Regions from separate parts of the Pantoea sp. X-Soil-TKNS-1211 genome, predicted to be linked through region 1. Evidence: predicted binding sites of a transcription regulator. Region 1 holds the regulator's gene; each other region holds the start of a gene.

Region 1 (6,520 bases):
ACGCCTGATCCAGTGGCAGACGTTTCACGTCCTGCAGACCCGCTTTCATCAGTTGGTTGGCACGATCTTCCACCACTTTGGTGACGTTGGTATCGGCCGGGCCACCGTTCGGCGGGTTGTACTTGATGCCACCATCTTCCGGCGGGTTGTGCGACGGGGTGATGACGATACCATCCGCCAGTGCACCACCGCGTTTGTTGTGCTCAAGGATTGCGTTGGAGATTGCCGGTGTCGGCGTATAGCCGTTGTCCTGCTGCACAATCACATCCACGCCGTTCGCCGCCAGCACTTCCAGTACCGACAGAATCGCCGGTTCAGACAGCGCATGGGTGTCTTTCCCGACATAGCACGGACCGGTGATGCCGTTCTTCTTACGATCTTCCGCGATCGCCTGCGCGATCGCCAGAATATGCATTTCGTTGAAACTGTGACGTCCTGCGCTACCACGGTGACCGGAAGTACCAAATTTCACCGCATGTTCAGGGTTGTCCACGTCCGGCTTCAGGACATAGTACTGAGAGGTTAATTGTGCAACGTTAATCAAATCGCTCTGCTGGGCGGGCTGCCCGGCACGGGGGTGATTGGCCATTGGCGCTTCTCCCTGACGCTTCGGTTTAAATGGTGCCGCAAACTTTCTCTGTCAGTTCCTGCGGGAACTGCATGGCTAACATGATGTGTTCCACCATGCTGCATTTGCGACCGGTATTGGTATTGGTGATCACCCAGTACGGCGTGCCGGGCACATGCTTCGGCTTAGTATGGGTGCCATTTTGCAGCAGCGTATGCTCATCACCGGCAAAGTAGACGCGGGTGCGTCCTTGCAGTGACGCCGTGGCATCCGCAAAGGCTGCGGGATCAAGACGATAGAGCGTTGACAACACCAGCATAAAGCGGTTAACCGCCTTTTTCTGTTCCGCATACTCATCGGAAAGTAACAGCTCACGTACCGCGCGAACGCGATCCTGCGGACGTGCCTGCGTCACAACTGGCTGGGCTTCTTTTGCCGCAGCCTGAGCCACAGCAGGGGTTGCAGGGGCACTCTGACCGGCAGTGAACTTCAGCATGCGGCGCAAAATTTCGGAGGCGCTTTCACCAATGTGCTGGGTATGGCTGGCAATATAACGGTAGAGTTCTTCGTCAACTTCAATCGTTTTCATCTTTTTCCGTACGATTCTGGCAAATGACAGAACCACGCATTTCTGCAAAGGCCTTAGCAAAATCCTGCCGTGCAAAATGTGAGCGGGCTCTAACATGAGGATTATAAAGTTAAATCCCAGGCGGCCGATAGCGCTGGCATCGTTTCAGGGCAAAAGTCGGAATATGCCCTAATGCCCACCAGGCTGGCTCCTGGACAGGTGGATTCATGATAACCTAAGCGCAGCCCACAACCGTAAGAACTTTGCCATGATTTTGAATGCCCGTCTGCAAACTGAACAATCTGCCCCTGATGCCCCTCCCATTCTGTTAATTCATGGCCTGTTTGGCAGCCTGGATAACCTGGGTGTGCTGGCGCGAGGCCTGCGTGATGCTCGCCCCACCTTGCAGGTGGATGTGCGCAATCACGGTCTCTCCGCGCGCAGCGACGTGATGAACTATGCGGCGATGGCACAGGATATCGTTGAGACCCTCGACGCCCAAGGCCTCGACCGTGTTGGCGTCATCGGTCATTCGATGGGCGGCAAAATTGCCATGACGTTAAGCGCCATTGCGCCGGAACGCATTGAAAAGCTGGTGATGATTGATATCGCACCGGTGGATTATCAGACCCGTCGCCATGATGAGATTTTCGCCGCCATCCGTGCGGTGAGCGCTGCGGGTGTGACGCGACGCAGTGAAGCCGCCGAGGTGATGCGTACTTGTCTTACTGAAGAGGGCGTGATTCAGTTCATTCTTAAGTCGTTCCAGGATGGGGAATGGCGCTTCAATGTGCCGGTGTTGTGGGATAACTACGCCACCATCTCCGGTTGGCAAGAGGTCCCGGCCTGGCCGCATCCGGCATTGTTTATCCGCGGCAGCGAGTCACCTTATCTGGATAATCAGCATCGCGATGCACTGCTGCGGCAGTTCCCTCTGGCACATGCGCACGTCATCAGTGGCGCAGGTCATTGGGTCCATGCCGAAAAGCCTGAGGCGGTTTTACGCGCGGTTCGCCGCTTTTTTGTACTGTAAAAGCAAAAGCTTGCCGTAGACCGTTTAAGGTTGGCGTCGCAAGGGGTGCTGGAGTATGATGTCGCGCTAAAAATTTGCCACGGATGATTTTTTCACCGTGGCAGGGCCGATAATGTATAAATTGCGCAGCGCCTTTCCGCCGTTCGCGCCCACTCAGTTTTACAAAAAATGGCAAAAGAACAAACTGACCGTACCACGCTCGATCTCTTCGCTGATGAGCGACGTCCCGGTCGTCCCAAAACCAGTCCGCTAACGCGTGACGAACAGTTGCGCATTAACAAGCGCAATCAGCTGAAACGCGACAAAGTACGTGGTTTGCGGCGCGTGGAACTGAAAATGAGTAGTGAGGCGGTTGACGCGCTCAATACTCTGGCAGAGCAGCAAAACATCAGCCGTAGTGAATTGATTGAACAAATGCTGCTGGCGCAACTCAAACTGTCGTAACACGTGCAGACCGCACGCAGGAACAAAAGTCACGGCTTTACAAGTTCCGCCACTTTGCCCGGTCTGCTATCATTCGCTTAACTGTGCATTCAACTCCTAATCAGGATTTAAGAGGTTACTTAACTCATGGCAATCGTAGGCATTTTCTTCGGCAGCGATACCGGCAATACTGAAAACATTGCAAAAATGATCCAGAAACAACTGGGTAAAGATGTGGCCGAAGTGCATGACATTGCCAAGAGCACCAAAGAAGATCTCGAAGCATTCGATATCCTGCTGCTGGGCATTCCGACCTGGTACTACGGCGAAGCACAATGCGACTGGGATGATTTCTTCCCGACGCTGGAAGAGATTGATTTCAATGGAAAACTGGTTGCGCTGTTCGGCTGCGGTGACCAGGAAGACTACGCAGAATACTTCTGTGACGCGATGGGCACCATCCGCGATATCATCGAACCTAACGGTGCGGTGATTGTTGGCCACTGGCCAACCGAAGGCTACCATTTCGAAGCGTCTAAAGGTCTGGCAGATGATAAACACTTCCTTGGCCTGGCCATCGACGAAGATCGTCAGCCTGAGCTGACCAACGAACGTGTTGATAAGTGGGTGAAACAGATTTTCGATGAGCTGCAACTGAAAGAGATCATCGAAGCCTGATCCCCTGCCCTCCTCAATGTGGGCGCTGGCTCACATTGAGTTAAAGGGATTTCCTATAAAAATAATAGCTACTGTTTTTTAACTTTTTCCCGCAATTCTGTAGAATACCCATAACGGTCATCCGCTTATTCCTCTGGCATCAGAATGAGGCTGAGTGAAATGGAAACAAAGACCTGCATGATCCCCGCCGGCGTTAGAGACACTTTTCCTTACAGCCACTGGTGATTTTCAGGATATTCCCTTGGTTTTCATTTCACTGCTTGAGTTCTATAATGAGACGCAAATGAGAATGCGCGTGATCGACATTCAAGGCCCTGCGCCGCAAGTGACTAGCTAAGTAACAGGACAATATCCGCATGACTGACAACAACTCCGCATTGAAGAAGGCTGGCCTGAAAGTCACGCTACCCAGACTGAAAATTCTGGAAGTGCTTCAGGAACCCGAATGCCATCACGTCAGCGCGGAAGATTTGTACAAACGCCTGATCGACATGGGCGAAGAGATTGGTCTGGCAACGGTTTATCGCGTTCTTAACCAGTTTGATGACGCGGGAATCGTCACCCGCCATAACTTCGAGGGTGGTAAATCCGTCTTTGAACTGACACAGCAGCATCACCATGACCACTTGATCTGTCTGGATTGTGGCAAAGTGATTGAATTCAGCGATGAATCCATTGAAACCCGTCAGCGCGAAATCGCCACACGTCATGGGATCAAACTGACTAACCACAGCCTGTATCTGTACGGCCACTGTGCGTTAGGAGACTGCCGCGAAGACGAGACGCTCCACGACAAGCAATAAAATGTGCTATGCAGTATAAAAAAACCGGTGCCCAGGCACCGGTTTTTTTATCGCTGCATCACAACACCAGCGTTTCCTGCAAATATCGCCAGCGTGGAATGGAGGTACTGCAATCCAGGACCGCCAACGAGATGCGGCTCTGGTTGGTGCCGTTCATCATTTGCAATTCACGATACTGAATCGTCACTTCCTTGCTTTGCTGCGAGATGATGGCATGTTCGCTGGTAGCAATACGCATTCCTTCACGCTGGCCACGCAGTTGACGGAACAGCACTTCCATTGCATTGAAATCCAATTGCTTACCCTGCGGCGTCACCATTTTGAAATCCGGGTGAAAGTGCGAAAGGAACAGTTCAATGCTGTCGTCTGTATTTTCTGACTGATTAAAAATACGTTCGATAAGCTGATGTAATACCACTACGCTATGTTTGGCTTCCTGAGCGAGACTTGTCATTTTTTTTCCTTTATAACCCGCGGAGCAACGTCTGAGAGCGCATAGCCTACCTGAAAAAAAGTTTTTAACACTGGCAAATGGATTAATTCTGCTAAAGTCAGATTAGTTTCAAATCCCGGTAACAAGCACGTTTCACAACCCACAGCATAAAAGATGGCTAACCTTGAATTACAGCCAATAAAAAAGGGCGATTTCTCGCCCTTTTATCAGGATATGGGGAAAACGACAAAAAGGATTAATCGCCGATTTTCGCCCAGGTATCACGCAAACCAACGGTGCGGTTAAATACCGGCCTGGATGGCTGCGAATAAACGCTATCCGCGCAAAAATAGCCTTCACGTTCAAACTGATACGGCGCAAGCGCTACTGCATCGCGCAGACCTGGCTCAACAAAACCTTGTTTGATATCCAGCGAATTCGGGTTGATGGTGGTGAGAAAATCCTCCGCCGCACCCGGGTTTGGCACGCTGAACAGGCGATCATACAGACGGAATTCCGCAGGCAGCGCATGGATCGCAGAAACCCAGTGGATCACGCCTTTCACTTTACGGCCATCAGCCGGATCTTTGCTCAGAGTATCGACGTCGCAGGTACAGTAGATACAGGTGATATTGCCTTCATCATCCTTTGCCACGCGCTCGGCACGAATCACATAAGCATTACGCAAACGGACTTCTTTACCCAGCACCAGACGTTTGTACTGCTTGTTGGCTTCCTCACGGAAATCCGCGCGATCGATCCACACTTCACGGCTGAACGGCACTTCACGCGTCCCCATTTCCGGTTTGTTCGGATGGTTTGGCATGGTGATGATCTCTTCATGACCCGCAGGCAGGTTTTCAATCACCACCTTCAACGGATCCAGCACCGCCATCGCACGCGGCGCATTCTCGTTGAGATCGTCACGGATACATGACTCCAGCGAGGCCATCTCAACGATGTTGTCCTGTTTGGTCACACCGATACGCAGGCAGAACTCGCGAATCGATGCGGCGCTATAACCCCGGCGGCGCAGACCTGACACGGTCAGCATACGCGGGTCATCCCAGCCTTCTACGACTTTCTCACTCACCAGCTGCGTCAGTTTACGCTTCGACATCACCGCGTATTCCAGATTCAGACGCGAGAATTCGTACTGACGTGGATGCACAGGAATGCTGATGTTGTCCAGCACCCAGTCATACAGACGACGGTTATCCTGGAACTCCAGCGTACACAGCGAATGGGTAATGCCTTCCAGCGCATCGGAGATACAGTGGGTAAAATCGTACATCGGGTAGATGCACCATTTGTTACCCGTCTGATGGTGTTCAGCAAACTTGATGCGATACAGCACCGGATCGCGCATCACGATAAAGTTTGACGCCATATCGATTTTGGCACGCAGGCAGGCTTTGCCTTCTTCGAAACCACCCGCACGCATTTTTTCAAACAGCGCGAGGTTCTCTTCAGGCGTGCGATCGCGGAACGGACTATTTTTACCCGGCGCAGTCAGGGAGCCACGGTATTCGCGGATCTCTTCTGGCGATAACTCATCAACATAGGCCAGGCCTTTGTTGATCAGCTCAACCGCGTAGCTGTACAGCTGGTCGAAATAGTCTGAGGAGTAACAAACGTCTCCGCTCCATTCAAAGCCCAGCCATTGCACGTCGCGCTTGATGGACTCGACAAATTCCATATCCTCTTTCACCGGGTTGGTGTCGTCGAAGCGCAGATTGCACTGACCCTGGTAATCTTGTGCGATACCAAAGTTCAGACAGATCGATTTCGCATGGCCAATATGCAGGTAACCATTGGGCTCAGGCGGGAAACGGGTATGCACGCTGTTGTGCTTACCGCTCGCCAAATCTTCGTCGATAATCTGACGAATAAAGTTCGTTGGGCGGGCTTCAGCCTCACTCATCTCAAAATCCTCAAATACAATACGGGTGATTTGTCCTGGAAAGTAACGGAGTATGATCCACAAAGCGCAGAAGGGAAACAACCGTTTGTT
Region 2 (6,520 bases), 2.0 Mb from region 1:
CCGCTCAGCTCAGCACCATAGATATAGGCTTTGTCACGGTTCTCTGCCTGATAGGTGGTGTAAATGTTGCTCGGAACGTTGGTGAATTTCTCCGGGTTACCAGCACGGGTGTAGCGGTTGTAAGCAATGAAGTTTTTGTAGGCGTTGTAGTACAACGCGGTATTCATCGTCACGCCTTCGGTCGGTTGTCCTTTCAGACCCCATTCAAAGTTATTGCTGGTTTCGGTTTTCAGATCCGGGTTACCAATCAACGCATACTGCGCGCTACCGGCATAGCTGGAGCCGAGGTTCCAGGAGCCATACAGCTGGCTGGCGTTCGGGAACTGCGCACCACGTTTGTATTGCAGGTAGGTCATCAGGTTCGGTGTCAGGTCATACTGGAGTGCCAGCGATGGCAGCACCTGAGTATCGCTGTTGCCTGAGCCGTACAGGGCCTCCACTTCTGACTCGCTCAGTGCGGTGCTGCCGCTGGTCAGGCTGGAGAGATTGCGTGGCTTGGTGTTCTGATAAGCTACGCGTACGCCGGGAACAATGGCGAAGTTGTGGCTATCAAGGTCGAAGTTGATCTTATCCTGTACGAAACCGCCCAGCGTGTAGCTCCGGCTGTCAGCATCCGGCTGCATGATCACGCTGTAGACGCTTGGCGTGGGCGATTGACGGAACGGACGTTCGGTTTTTTCCAACTGGCCATTCAGACCGGCGGTGATCTCATGGCGACCGATATTTTTCGCCATGTGCGTATCAAAACCGAAGCTGTCGGTGTTGTAGTCCGAATAGACGGTTTGATAGGCGGTAGCGCTGGAAGGCATGTAAGTGTTGTCATGCGCTTCGGTGTGCTGCCAGTAAATGCGGCTGGACAGGCTGTCGATAAAATCGTTATACGGCGTGTATTCGTCGGCCAGGCTCAGACCCCAGCGGCGTGTATCGCTCTGCTGCTGTGCGGTGCCCCACACGGTGTTGCCCGACGTATCCCAGCTGTCGTAATGGGTATGGTTGGTTTTGTGGTAGAAATCAGCCGTACCGGTAATTTTGTGCGCATCGTTCGGCTCCCAGATCACGCTGCCCAGCAGGGCATCGGAGTGCCAGTTGGCCGGGTAAGCATCTTTGGTGCCGCTGTTGTTCTGGGTTTCCTGACCGTCGCGACGGCTCAGCACGAAGATGCCGCGCAGATCCTGATCGCCAGCAGCGGCGGTGATGCCGTTGTGCCAGCTACGGTTAGAAGAGTCATAATCGCTCTGGTAGCCGAAATAGGTGGTTTTACCCGGATGCAGATAGTCATCCGCGCTTTTGTTGCGGAACGATACCGCCCCACCGATGGCGGTATTCGGCTGTTCGACCGAGGTTGCGCCTTTATCGATATCCACACGGCCAAACATGTAAGGATCGATATAGTCACGACCAATACCAAAGGTATCTAAACCGGCGCGGCTGACATAGCTACGACCGGTGGCATCTGGCAGAGAGACGCCATCGACGTTGATATCTACACGGTTGCTTTCCAGACCTCGGATGTTGTAACCGGTGTAGCCTGCGCGGTCAAAACCGCTTTTGCCGGATGAGGAGCCGCCGCTGGCACCGGTGGCGGTGACGCCGGGTTCATAGCGCATGATGGTACCGAAGTCGTTGCCGCCATCACGCTGCATATCGGCGGCGGTGATGGTGCTTTTGCTGCCTGCTTGTTTCTCGATCTTCGGTGCGGTGACGGTAAGTACTGGTTCAGCCGTGGTGGTTTTATCCGCCGAGACGGCCAGTGCCGAGCTGGCAGCATAGCCACACGCGGCATGAATAGCAGAAGCGAGAATCGCCGTTTTAAAAAGACGCTGGTGAGTTAACCCCGAAAATAATGAGGACATAGACGCGAAATACCTGGTTAATTGTTAGTATTCGCTCACTTGCTTGCCGCCAGAAAACCACAGGTTTTGTATATAAAACCGTAAAAAGTTACAGACTTTTTTTATGTTATAAATGATTTCGTCAGGAATGTAATGTAAGTGGTAATCATTATCAATAGCATTTACACTAAGATGTATCTTAGACAGCACAATTTGTTAACCATAGTTAACTTAATACTAATCAATTAATTAAGATGAGCGATGCGATGACACAGAAACCCGCAGTGAATATTCATTACTGCACCCAGTGTAACTGGCTGTTGCGGTCGGCGTGGATGGCACAGGAGTTGCTGCATACCTTTGCGGATGATTTGGCCTCGGTGACACTGCAGCCCGGCACGGGTGGCGTGTTTGAGATCACCATTGATGGCAACCTGATTTGGGAACGCAAGCAGGAAGGCGGCTTTCCTGATGCGGCGGCGTTAAAGCAGCGAGTGCGAGATTATTGCTTCCCGGAGCGTGAGTTGGGCCATGTGGATAAGAAAAAAAGCTAACGAACCCAATCGCGCCGCTACGCCACTTCATGTTCCAGCGGCCACAGCAAGCGATCCTGCGCGGTGCTCAGCGCGACAATCGCCGGATGGTAAATCGCGAACGGTTCTGCCAGCGGGCACACCATATATTTGCCCTGCGCGCTGGGGATAAACTCCGAGCGCGGTAAAAATGCCGCGCCATCAAACCCCTGCTCCATCATCTCCAGCACCAGACGCGGTTCTGAAACCTTGATACTGATATTCACCTGATCGAGGCTACTGAACAGCTTACTGCGCAGCACTTCATAGGTCCCTTCCCCACCGATGCGGTGCAACAGAATCAGCGGAATGCCGCTAAGATCGGCGAACTGCAAAGCTTTGCCTGCCAGCATTGGGGCGTAGTGCATGGATATCACCGCAATGGTATCGATCGGTTCCAGCTCGCGCACAAACCACGCCTGCCGGTCGCCGGGGGTTTGCATCAACGCAATATCGACCGTGTTATCCAGCAGCATTGCTTCAAGATGGCTGGAATCGGACACGATAACGTTAATATCCCAGTCGGGGCGATTACGGTAATAATCCATCAGGATGGTGTTGAAATAGCGCAGATACAGGTAGGAGATACCGATATTCACCCGACGCTGCTTGCGTGTGGCGATGGTGATGGTCTGACGCTTCAGTTGATTAACCCGGCTCAGAATGTCGCATGCCTGACGATAAAGAAAAGTTCCGGCCTCTGTGAGCACCATACGGCGTGGGGTTCGGGTAAACAGCGGCGAACCAATTTCCTCTTCCAGTTCCTGGAGACGTTTACCCAGCGGCGGTTGTGCGATGTTCAATAGCTTCGCGGCCTTACTGATGGAGCCTTGTTCCGCTATTGTGCAAAAGTAATGCAATCGTTTGAGATCCATGATGCTCCGCGCCTCCTCGCGCCTGATCCGACATGGCTGACCACGATCCAACCGCGGCTGACATACCACTTAATGAATAAACATCGTCCACAGATGGCTGATCGGCATCACCAGCACCAACGCTGGCAGCATATTCGCCACCGGGAATGATTTAATTCCGGCGATACGGAAACCCGCCGCTAACATGATAAATCCACCCGCTGCGGTAAAGTCACTCATCATGGTCGCCGTGGTATGCGGCATAATCAGCACTGCGGCTGACGCCAGCACCAGTTGAATGATTAGCTGCGGCACCGCAATCACGGCCACCGCATAACCCAACAAGGTAGCAAAAATCGCGGCGGTGAAGATATCCATGATTGATTTAACAAACAGGATATTGGGATCGTGCGTCATCCCTTCGGTCATCGCCCCGATAATGCCGGTGCCGCTGGCACAGAACAGCACCAGAATCGCCACGTACTTCTCGGTAAAGGCCGCACCCGTCAGACCGGTTTCGGTTTGTTCGCTCTGGAAACGCCCAACCAGCCCTTTTGCCAGATTACCGAGGCGGCCAATTTTCTCTTCCAAAAACACCAATTCACCGAGTGCAGCACCGATAATCAGCGCCAGAATCACCGCCGGTAAACTGTGAATCTTACCAATCAACACAATCCCGAGGCCCATCGACGACAGGCCGAAGGTCATCGGCAGTGCTACGCGTAAGCGTTCCGGCACTTTGGTGCCGAGAAAAGCGCCAGCCAGCCCACCAATCAGCACGGCACTGCCGTTGACAAAGGGTCCCACTACCATAATTTACTCCTTAGGCTTCATTATGTTTTTCACCCCAGCGTTTCAGGTTGCCAACGTCGAGATCAAACAGGTCGAGGGCGCGCGATACGCTGTGATGTACCATTTCATCCACGGATTGTGGCTTCTGGTAAAAGGCCGGAACCGGCGGGTAAACGATCCCGCCCATTTCCGTTACTGCTGCCATATTGCGGATGTGTACCAGATTGAGCGGCGTCTCACGTACCATCAGTACCAGCCGACGCCGCTCTTTCAGGATCACATCCGCTGCACGGGTCAGCAGATTGCCGGTCAGACCATGCGCGATGGACGCCAGCGAGTTCATTGAGCAGGGCGCAATTAGCATGCCGAGGGTTTTGAACGAGCCGCTGGAGATCGAGGCACCAAGATTGCTGATGCTGTGCACCTCGTCTGCCAAATCGGTGATTTCCTGCCGCTGCCATGCGGTTTCCATGGCACGCGTCACTTCTGCGCCTTTGGTCACCACCAGATGCACCTCAATATCCTGATCGCGCAGCAGTTGCAGCGCCTTCATGCCGTACTGAAAACCGGATGCGCCACTAATGCCGACGATAATGCGCCTTCTGCTCACTACAACCTCACTTACTCAAAATCGGGAAGGAAACGTTTTACATCTACTTTTTTGAACTTAGAACGCTCGAAGTGGGCTTTCAGATGCCACGGAACGGTGCAGTCAAAGATGGTTTTGGTGGTCATGCCTTGCTGGGTAATGCTGGCGCTGTAGGCAGGATCCTGCGATGGATCAAGCGGATGGCAACGCACCCCGGCGATGGTGGCGATATCAACATCACCCTGGAAGCGCGTCTGCATCGCCCACAGGATGTCATCGGTGTCGAACACATCCACGTCGTCATCCACCAGAATGACGTGCTTCAGTTCCGAGAAAGCCGCGAAAGCAATCAGGGCGGCCTGACGTTGACGACCTTCATCCACCGGGGAAGATTTTCTGAACTGGATCACCGCCAGCAGTTTGCCGCCACCTGATGTGTGCGCATTGACGTTCACCACACGGCCCGGCATCGCACGTTCCAGCATATCGAGAATACTGGCTTCAGTCGGGATACCCGCCATGCTGACGTGTTCACCGCTCGGGCCAAGCGTGGTTTGCAGAATCGGATGTTTACGATGGGTTACCGCTTTCACCTTGATGACCGGCAGCTCGGCTTTCGCTTCGCCGGTGTAACCCGGGAATTCCGGCATCGCTTTACCGGTGTTGGTGTTCTGATCTTCACGCACCCGCACATTGGGCAGCAGTTCGCCTTCAATCACGATTTCAGCATGCGCAATGGCTTTTTCGTTGATGCTGACACAGGGTGCCAGTTCAACCGGTTTGCCGCGCAATGCACCGGCAATGCTCAGCTCGTTAAAGCCCAGCGGCGTAGTGGGCGGCTCAAAGCAGGCGGCGATTTCGATTGCCGGGTCAACACCAATGCTGATGGAGATCGGCAGCGGTTTACCGGCTTTTTCGGCTTTCTCACGGAAGGCATCAATATGACGGCCTGGGGTCAGCCACATCGACAGTTCGTCACGGCTCTGGATACACAGACGGTGGATGGTGATATCCGATTCGTGGGTTTCCGGGTCGGAGGCGTAGCACATCCCCATGGTGAAGTAAGGACCGGCATCTTCTTCGGTGTTAGTCGGCGCGGGCAATAGGGTACGCAGATCGAAATTCGGGTCTTCTGCGTAGTGCACCACTTCCTGACACTGAGGTTTTTCGCTGATCACCACCGGCGCAACTGCGTGATGGACGGAATCTTTCAACAGAAAACCGAGTTTTTCCGGCGCGCAATCCAGCAGATGACCGACACGTTCACGGGTAGACATCAAACCGGTGACTACGCGTACATCAGGAAAACCTTTGACCTTGTTGAACATCATCGCCGGGCCTTTGCGCGTCGGACGTTCACAGGTGCCACCGGCACCGACATAGCGGTACACGCCGGAGAGTTCCGCATGCGGATCGACTTCAGTATCGGTACTGACGAATTCGCCTTTCAGGCTTTGCAGCAGCGCGATAGCCGAACGCAGATCATGTACCGGTTGTTTTTTTGTTTCAGACATATTCTTCTCCCTTAACGCTTCAGAGTGAATGCGATGAGGGGAAAGTAGCGCTGAATAATGGCGGGAAAAACTACCGTTTATATTTATCCCCCAAACCTTTTTGGTTTGGATGATATTTATGCTACAGGTTTGTTTTTATTTGTTTATTTAAATAAAACAATGTTGCAACAAATTACGGGATAAAAATGATTCAGATCAACTCTTTGCGATTTTTTCCGCAGCTTCATTCAATGCCGCGATCACAATATCCAACGCTTCTTCAGAAATATTTTCCTGCGCCAGACGATGATTTAACGTGAATTTAATATTGTGAATCGCCTGCTCCACCGCCGGAATGCTGCGATTATTCACCAGAATAGCCAGCGAG
Region 3 (6,520 bases), 720 kb from region 1:
CGAACAGAGGATGGGTGCGATCGGCAATCAGCAGCACTGGTTCAATTTGTGCCGCGTAGGCGGTCATTTCGGTACGCTGGTGGCTGAACAACGCATTGACGGGCGCCACACCGATTTTAAATAAGGCGAACAGCGTCAGATAGAAATCCGCCACGTTGCCGAGTTGTACCAACGCGGTATCGCCGGTTTTCAGGCCGCGACGTTGCAGCGCTGCCGCCAGGTTGTCGGTTAACTGATGCATTTCGCGGTAGCTGATGTGACGTTCGCCGTCGATCACCGCGATGGCGTCGTTTTCTTGCTGACGCGCGAGGATGTCGGTCATCGGCACGTCGAGCCAGTAGCCTTTTTCACGGTAACGTGCGGCGAGTTCATCAGGCCAGCGGTTATAGGGAATACTCATGGTCTTTCCTTTATTGCAGTCCAAAGGCGCGCAACATGGTGTCCAGCTTCACGCCGGTTTCACGCCATTCTAATTCGGGTTGAGAGTCGGCCACAATTCCGGCACCGGCAAACAGGCGCACATGGGTGTCATGTACCGTGCCGCAGCGGATGGTGACGACCCATTCGCCATTGCCTTCGTCATCACACCAGCCGACGATGCCGCCAAACAACTGACGATCGAACGGCTCCAGTTGTTGGATCAGCTGCTGTGCCTGTTGATGCGGGAAACCGCTCAGGGCCGGTGTCGGATGCAGCAGGCAGGCGAGGGACAGGGCATTTTCGCGCGTGTCCTGCACTTCACCATCAATCTGCGTAGCGAGATGCCATAAAGTTGAGGTAGTGATGAGCGAAGGCACCGTCGGCACCGACAGCAGATGGCTGCGTGGTTGCAGGGTGGTGCGCATCGCATCGGTGACCAACTGATGTTCGTGCCGATCTTTACTGGAATTCATCAGGGTTTCGCCGGCTGCGCGGTCGGTTTGGCTGTCGCTATCGCGACGTGCTGAACCGGCGAGAGGACAAGAGCTGAAGTCACGCCCCTGCTTGCGCAGCATCAGTTCCGGACTGGCTCCCAGCAACACACCACCCTGCGGCAGCGGCAGATGGAAATGGTAGCTGTTAGGGTTTTGCGCCATGACCCGCTGCATCAGCGCAGCGCTATCCACCGGTTGTTCTGTCACGATATCCATTAAACGCGACAGGACCACTTTGTCGAGATCGCCACGTTGGGTGGCAGCCACCGCATCGGCCACCATTTGGGTAAAGATGTCGTGATCCGGTACCGCCGCACGGCGGCGCACTGCGGGTAGAGCACTCAGTTCGGTCGGTAACGCGGCCAGCAAATCGGCACGCTTAAAGGTCTGATGGGATTCAGGAATAAACAAGGCGGCAGGTTGGCTGACATCAAACGGGATCGCACCGACCAGAATCGGCTTCTCGATACCCTGTTTTTTCGCCGCCGCAAAATGCTGGCGCAACTGTTGCTGAAAATCACCGTCTAACGCAGCAGCATCCTGAACCGGTTCGGTCAGGGTGGTGTAGCAACCCTGAGTCACCAGGCTGCGCCACGGAGATGTGAACAGGAATCCGCGACAAAGTGCGGAAAAATCCTTCAGCCAGGCATTTTCAAATGTGGAGGATTCCACCATAATTTTCACCTATAAATGATAAGATTATTAAGAATGATTATCATTTTTATTATGGCATCGTAACCTACGTCTAATGGGTTAAAGAGTCAATCAGTTCGCGGGAATTCCCTTATCTTTAGGCGTTTTCCCGCAATTACGCCGAAGGCCGGAATAAGCTAAATGGTGGATGAAAACTTATGAATAAATGCGGTTTATGGGGCATGGTTGTCCTGTTGTTCATTTTGCAGGCGGTTAGTGGCCTTGCGCGTGCCGAACAGGGCTGGCCGCGCAAAATTCAGACCGAACAAGGCGTGGTGACTTTAACCAAAGCGCCTCAGCGTATCGTCTCAACCAGCGTCACGCTGACCGGTTCTCTGCTGGCGATTGATGCCCCGGTGATTGCCTCCGGTGCCACTGCCCCCAATAGCCGCCTCTCTGACGATCAGGGCTTCTTCCGTCAGTGGGGCGAGGTGGCAAAACAGCGCGGCGTAAAACGTCTCTATATTGGCGAACCCAGCGCTGAAGCGGTTGCCGCCGAAGCGCCGGATCTGATTATCGTCAGTGCCACCGGGAATGATTCTGCTATCAAACTGGTGAGCCAACTTTCTGCCATTGCACCGACGCTGGTCATCAACTATGACGATAAAAGCTGGCAAGACCTGATGACATTGCTGGGTGACGCCACCGGGCATGAAACCGAGGCGGCGCAGTATATTAAAGCCTTTGCCGATCGCCAGGCCGCGCTGAAAAAAGCCATCAAATTACCGCCACAGCCGGTTTCCGCCATGGTATGGAATGGCGATGGACGAGCGGTGAATCTGTGGACCGCAGAATCGGCGCAGGGCAAATTGTTGCAGCAACTGGGCTTCACCCTGGCGATGCCCCCGGCCAATATTCAACAAAGCCACAGCATGGGACAGCGCAAGGACATCATTCAGCTCGCGGGTGAAAACGTTGCCAACGGCCTGACGGGACACAGCTTCCTGTTATTTGCTGCCGATGACAAAACCCGTCAGTCGGTGCTGGCTAATCCGTTCCTCGCACAAAACGCCGCCGTGACGCAACAGCAGGTTTATGCGCTGGGCGTCGACAGTTTCCGCCTTGATTACTTCAGCGCCAGCAACCTACTGACTCGCCTGGAAAAACTGTTTGTGAAGTCATGATGTTTCTTCCGCCAGCTTCACGGCTGGCGGTTGATAGCGACGTAACGATCCCATCACCAGCCACATCAGCACGCCCAGCAGGGTGGCAGCGAAGCCAAACATCGCGGCAGCCTGCTGGGGTAACAGCCAGGCACCGATCCCGCCAATCAGCGCCGCGCCCAACGCATCCCCGGTGACGTTTTGTGCCGTCCATAAGCTGTTAATACGTCCCAGCAGCGCATCAGGGGTTAATGCCTGAATCAGGGTGTACTGCACCAGGCTGGTAATGGAACTGAAGTAACCGAAGGCCACCAGACAGAGCAACGCGAGGGGGAGGTTCGGCATCAGGCCAAACAGCCCGAGCGCCAGAAATGAGGTGATAGCGCTACTGAGAATCAATAACCCAGGACGTGCGGCCTGTGCTAACCGACCACTGGTCACTGCGCCGATCGCGGCACCCAAAGGCACGGCAGCGAACATCAATCCCAGCCGGTCGGCGCTCACCTCCCAATGCGGTGCCAGCGCCGGATAAAGCACGCGAATTGCGCTTGCCAGCGTGACCAGCGCGCCCATTAACGCCGCCATACCTACCAGCGGGGTGGTAAACAGAAATTGCACACCGGTAGCCAGGGACTTTAAGGGATGTTCACGCGGTTGGGGTGGTGGAGGCAGCACCGGCAACTTCAACAAGGTCAGCACGGTCAACAAGGTTCCCAGCGCCGCGAGGGCGAAGTTCCACACCACGCCGCCGCTGGCAATCACCATGCCGGCAATCGCCGGTGACAGGATAGAGCCGAAGCGTACTGAAAGCATGGTAATCGCGCCTGCCTGCATCAGATTCTCGCGTCCGACCAGCGCCGGAGTTGCGGCCAGCAGCGCGGTGACGCCAATCGCACCAAAAAAGCCATCCCACAACCCCAGCAGATAGACCACAGACAACGAGGGTTCAGGCAGTGCGGCGTTAATCGCCAGCCCGACAAAGCCCAGGCCACAGGTGGAACGAGCCAATAAAATCAGTTTCTTACGTTCATAACGATCGGCCAGTACTCCACCGGTGAGTAAACCGATAAACATGCCGCAGGCGGCTACCGTGACGCCGAGTCCGACCAACAGGGAGGAGCCCGTCATCTGCTGAATTTGTACCGGTACGGCTACGGCTAGCATGCCGAGTGCCACAATCGAGATAAAGCGGGCGATAAACACCGCGCGAAACGCCGGGTGGGATTTAAGCAGGGAGAGATCGATAAAGTGGGAGGGTTTGTTCATGTCTTCGCCTTTTTGCACCAATTTTCCTCATCTTTCGCGAGGCGAGTCATGATAACATAGACAAATACGAGTAATAACGATAACAAATATCATTATCACATTTACCCTACGCACGCGACGACGTTGATCATTAAGGTTCATAACACTATGCACCAGACTCGTGCACTTGCAGGATCAGGGATGCTGCTGGTGCTCCTTATTGCTCTCAGTTTAATGCTGGGCGCAAAATCCATCTCTTTTTCCGATGTTTATCATGCCGTTACCACCTCCTGTGGTAGCGCGGATTGCGTTATCGTTCGCGAGGCTCGTCTGCCACGCACCCTGGCCGGATTACTGGCGGGGGTGGCTCTGGGATTGGCAGGGGCGTTGATGCAAAGCCTGACGCGTAATCCGCTGGCAGACCCCGGCATCCTCGGTGTGAATGCCGGAGCCAGTTTCGCCGTGGTGCTGGGCATTGCGTGGTTTGGCGCGAATACCCCATCCGAATGGCTTGGTTTTGCTTTTGCGGGTGCGTTGCTGGCTTCGTTGTTGGTGTCGATGACCGGCGCGATTGGCGGTGGACGCGTCAATCCGGTGCGTTTAACCCTGGCGGGCGTGGCGCTGAGTGCGGTGCTGGAAGGGCTGACGTCGGGTATCTCGCTGCTCAATCCTGACATCTATGATCACCTGCGTTTCTGGCACAGCGGCTCGCTGGATATCCGCAACTTTACCATTTTGCGCACCCTGTGGCCTGCTGTCGCACTGGGTAGCGTGGTGGCTATCGGTTTGTCGCAGGCGTTAAACAGCCTGAGTATGGGCGGCGATATGGCGACTGCGCTGGGCACGCGCGTGGCACGGACCCAGTTGCTGGGGCTGCTGGCGATTGCCTTGTTGTGTGGTGCAGCGACCGCCGCGGTCGGACCGATTGCGTTTGTTGGGTTGATGACACCGCATCTGGCACGCTGGCTGGTGGGCAATGACCATCGTTGGCTGCTGCCTGCTACCGCGCTGGTGACGCCGATCCTGTTGCTGACGGCGGATATTATTGGTCGCCTGCTGGTGCCCGGTGAACTGCGCGTCTCCATTGTTACCGCCATGCTGGGTGCACCGATGTTGATTGTGCTGGTACGGCGCAAACTCGCGCGGGGTGCCGTATGACCGGACGCGTCATGTTTCATACTTTCTGGCTGCTGCTCGGTTGCGGGTTGATCGCGTTCCTCGCGATGACGCGCGGTGCCTTGCCGGTCAGCGGTGAACAAATCTGGCAGGTGCTGCTGGGGCAGGGTGCTAACAATATCAAACTGATTGTCCTTGAGTGGCGTCTGCCACGCGTCTTGATGGCGCTGCTGATTGGCGCAGCGCTGGGTGTGAGTGGCGCGATTTTCCAGTCGTTGCTGCGTAATCCGTTGGGCAGCCCGGATATTCTTGGTTTTAACACCGGGGCCTACAGCGGCGTGCTGGTGGCGCTGGTGCTGTTCAACCAAAACGCCTCAGCGATAACATTGGCAGCGATGATTGGCGGTATCGCCACTGCCGCGCTGGTTTACCTGTTTGCCTGGCGCAACGGTGTGGAAACCTTCCGTTTGATTATCGTCGGCATCAGCATCCGTGCACTATTGATGGGCCTTAACAGCTGGTTGATTATCAGCGCTTCGCTGGATTCTGCCCTCAGCGCCGGTCTGTGGAGCGCCGGTTCGCTTAACGGTATCACCTGGAACAAGACGCCGCCGGTGATCGCGGCGTTGTTGGTGGCGCTGCTGCTGGTGGCGTTGCTGGCGCGCCGGATGCGTTTGCTGGAAATGGGTGATGATACCGCCTGCGCCCTTGGGGTGCCGGTGGAGCGTAGCCGTTTATGGTTGATGCTGCTGGGTGTGGTGCTGATTGCCGCCTCGACGGCGCTGGTCGGCCCGATCTCCTTCGTGGCGCTACTGGCACCACAGATTGCCCGTCGTCTCGGCGGCGGTATGCCGCTGGCGGGGCTGTGTGGTGCGCTGTTGCTGATTGCTGCCGATTTCGCGGCGCAGCATCTGTTCCTGCCTTATCAATTGCCGGTGGGCGTGATTACCGTCAGCCTTGGCGGCCTTTATCTGATTGTTTTACTGGTGCGGGAGGCTCGACGCCAATGACCGAAATCTCTACCCGTCTTTATGGCGAAGGGTTGACGCTGGGGTACGACAAAAAAGTGGTGGCAGAAAATTTGTCGGTGGCGATCCCGGAAGGAGAGCTGACGGTGATTATCGGCCCGAACGCCTGTGGCAAATCAACCCTGCTGCGCACCCTGAGCCGTCTGAATACACCGTTGAAAGGCCAGGTTTTTTTGGATGGTGAAGCCATTGCGCGCTATCCCACCAAAGAAGTGGCACGTCGTCTGGGCCTGCTGCCGCAAAGTTCTAACGCACCAGCAGGCATCAGCGTGACTGAGCTGGTGGCACGTGGGCGTTATCCACATCAGGCGCTGTTTGGGCGCTGGCGTGCCGAAGATGAAGTTGCGGTACAGCAGGCGATGCTGGCTACCGGGGTGTCGGATCTCGCTGATCAGCAGGTGGATACCCTGTCTGGCGGTCA

Evidence for each region. The regulator Fur, encoded in region 1, represses iron uptake genes when iron is present. The targets are predictions, from matches to a motif close to ATAATAATGAGAACNACTATCAA.
Region 2: AC6I8W_RS17195 (TonB-dependent hemoglobin/transferrin/lactoferrin family receptor) is a predicted target of Fur. The motif match lies at 1,986-2,008, and genes of this name have one in related genera.
Region 3: entS (enterobactin transporter EntS) is a predicted target of Fur. The motif match lies at 4,047-4,069, and genes of this name have one in related genera.

The regions. Positions count from the first base shown of each region.
Region 1 is NZ_AP035953.1:1,294,945-1,301,464, reverse strand. Features, by position in the region: gene pgm (phosphoglucomutase (alpha-D-glucose-1,6-bisphosphate-dependent)) at 1-589, opposite strand, end outside; gene seqA (replication initiation negative regulator SeqA) at 615-1,157, opposite strand; gene ybfF (esterase) at 1,405-2,169, shown strand; gene ybfE (LexA regulated protein) at 2,338-2,613, shown strand; gene fldA (flavodoxin FldA) at 2,740-3,270, shown strand; gene fur (ferric iron uptake transcriptional regulator) at 3,627-4,073, shown strand; gene AC6I8W_RS06170 (hypothetical protein) at 4,132-4,527, opposite strand; gene glnS (glutamine--tRNA ligase) at 4,763-6,430, opposite strand.
Region 2 is NZ_AP035953.1:3,656,930-3,663,449, forward strand. Features, by position in the region: gene AC6I8W_RS17195 (TonB-dependent hemoglobin/transferrin/lactoferrin family receptor) at 1-1,853, opposite strand, end outside; gene AC6I8W_RS17200 (Rdx family protein) at 2,099-2,386, shown strand; gene AC6I8W_RS17205 (LysR family transcriptional regulator) at 2,404-3,279, opposite strand; gene AC6I8W_RS17210 (DUF554 domain-containing protein) at 3,349-4,071, opposite strand; gene AC6I8W_RS17215 (UbiX family flavin prenyltransferase) at 4,082-4,660, opposite strand; gene AC6I8W_RS17220 (UbiD family decarboxylase) at 4,672-6,153, opposite strand; gene AC6I8W_RS17225 (PadR family transcriptional regulator) at 6,349-6,520, opposite strand, start outside.
Region 3 is NZ_AP035953.1:575,368-581,887, forward strand. Features, by position in the region: gene AC6I8W_RS02575 ((2,3-dihydroxybenzoyl)adenylate synthase) at 1-400, opposite strand, end outside; gene AC6I8W_RS02580 (isochorismate synthase) at 411-1,589, opposite strand; gene fepB (Fe2+-enterobactin ABC transporter substrate-binding protein) at 1,766-2,731, shown strand; gene entS (enterobactin transporter EntS) at 2,726-3,976, opposite strand; gene fepD (Fe(3+)-siderophore ABC transporter permease) at 4,157-5,113, shown strand; gene fepG (iron-enterobactin ABC transporter permease) at 5,110-6,081, shown strand; gene AC6I8W_RS02605 (ATP-binding cassette domain-containing protein) at 6,078-6,520, shown strand, end outside.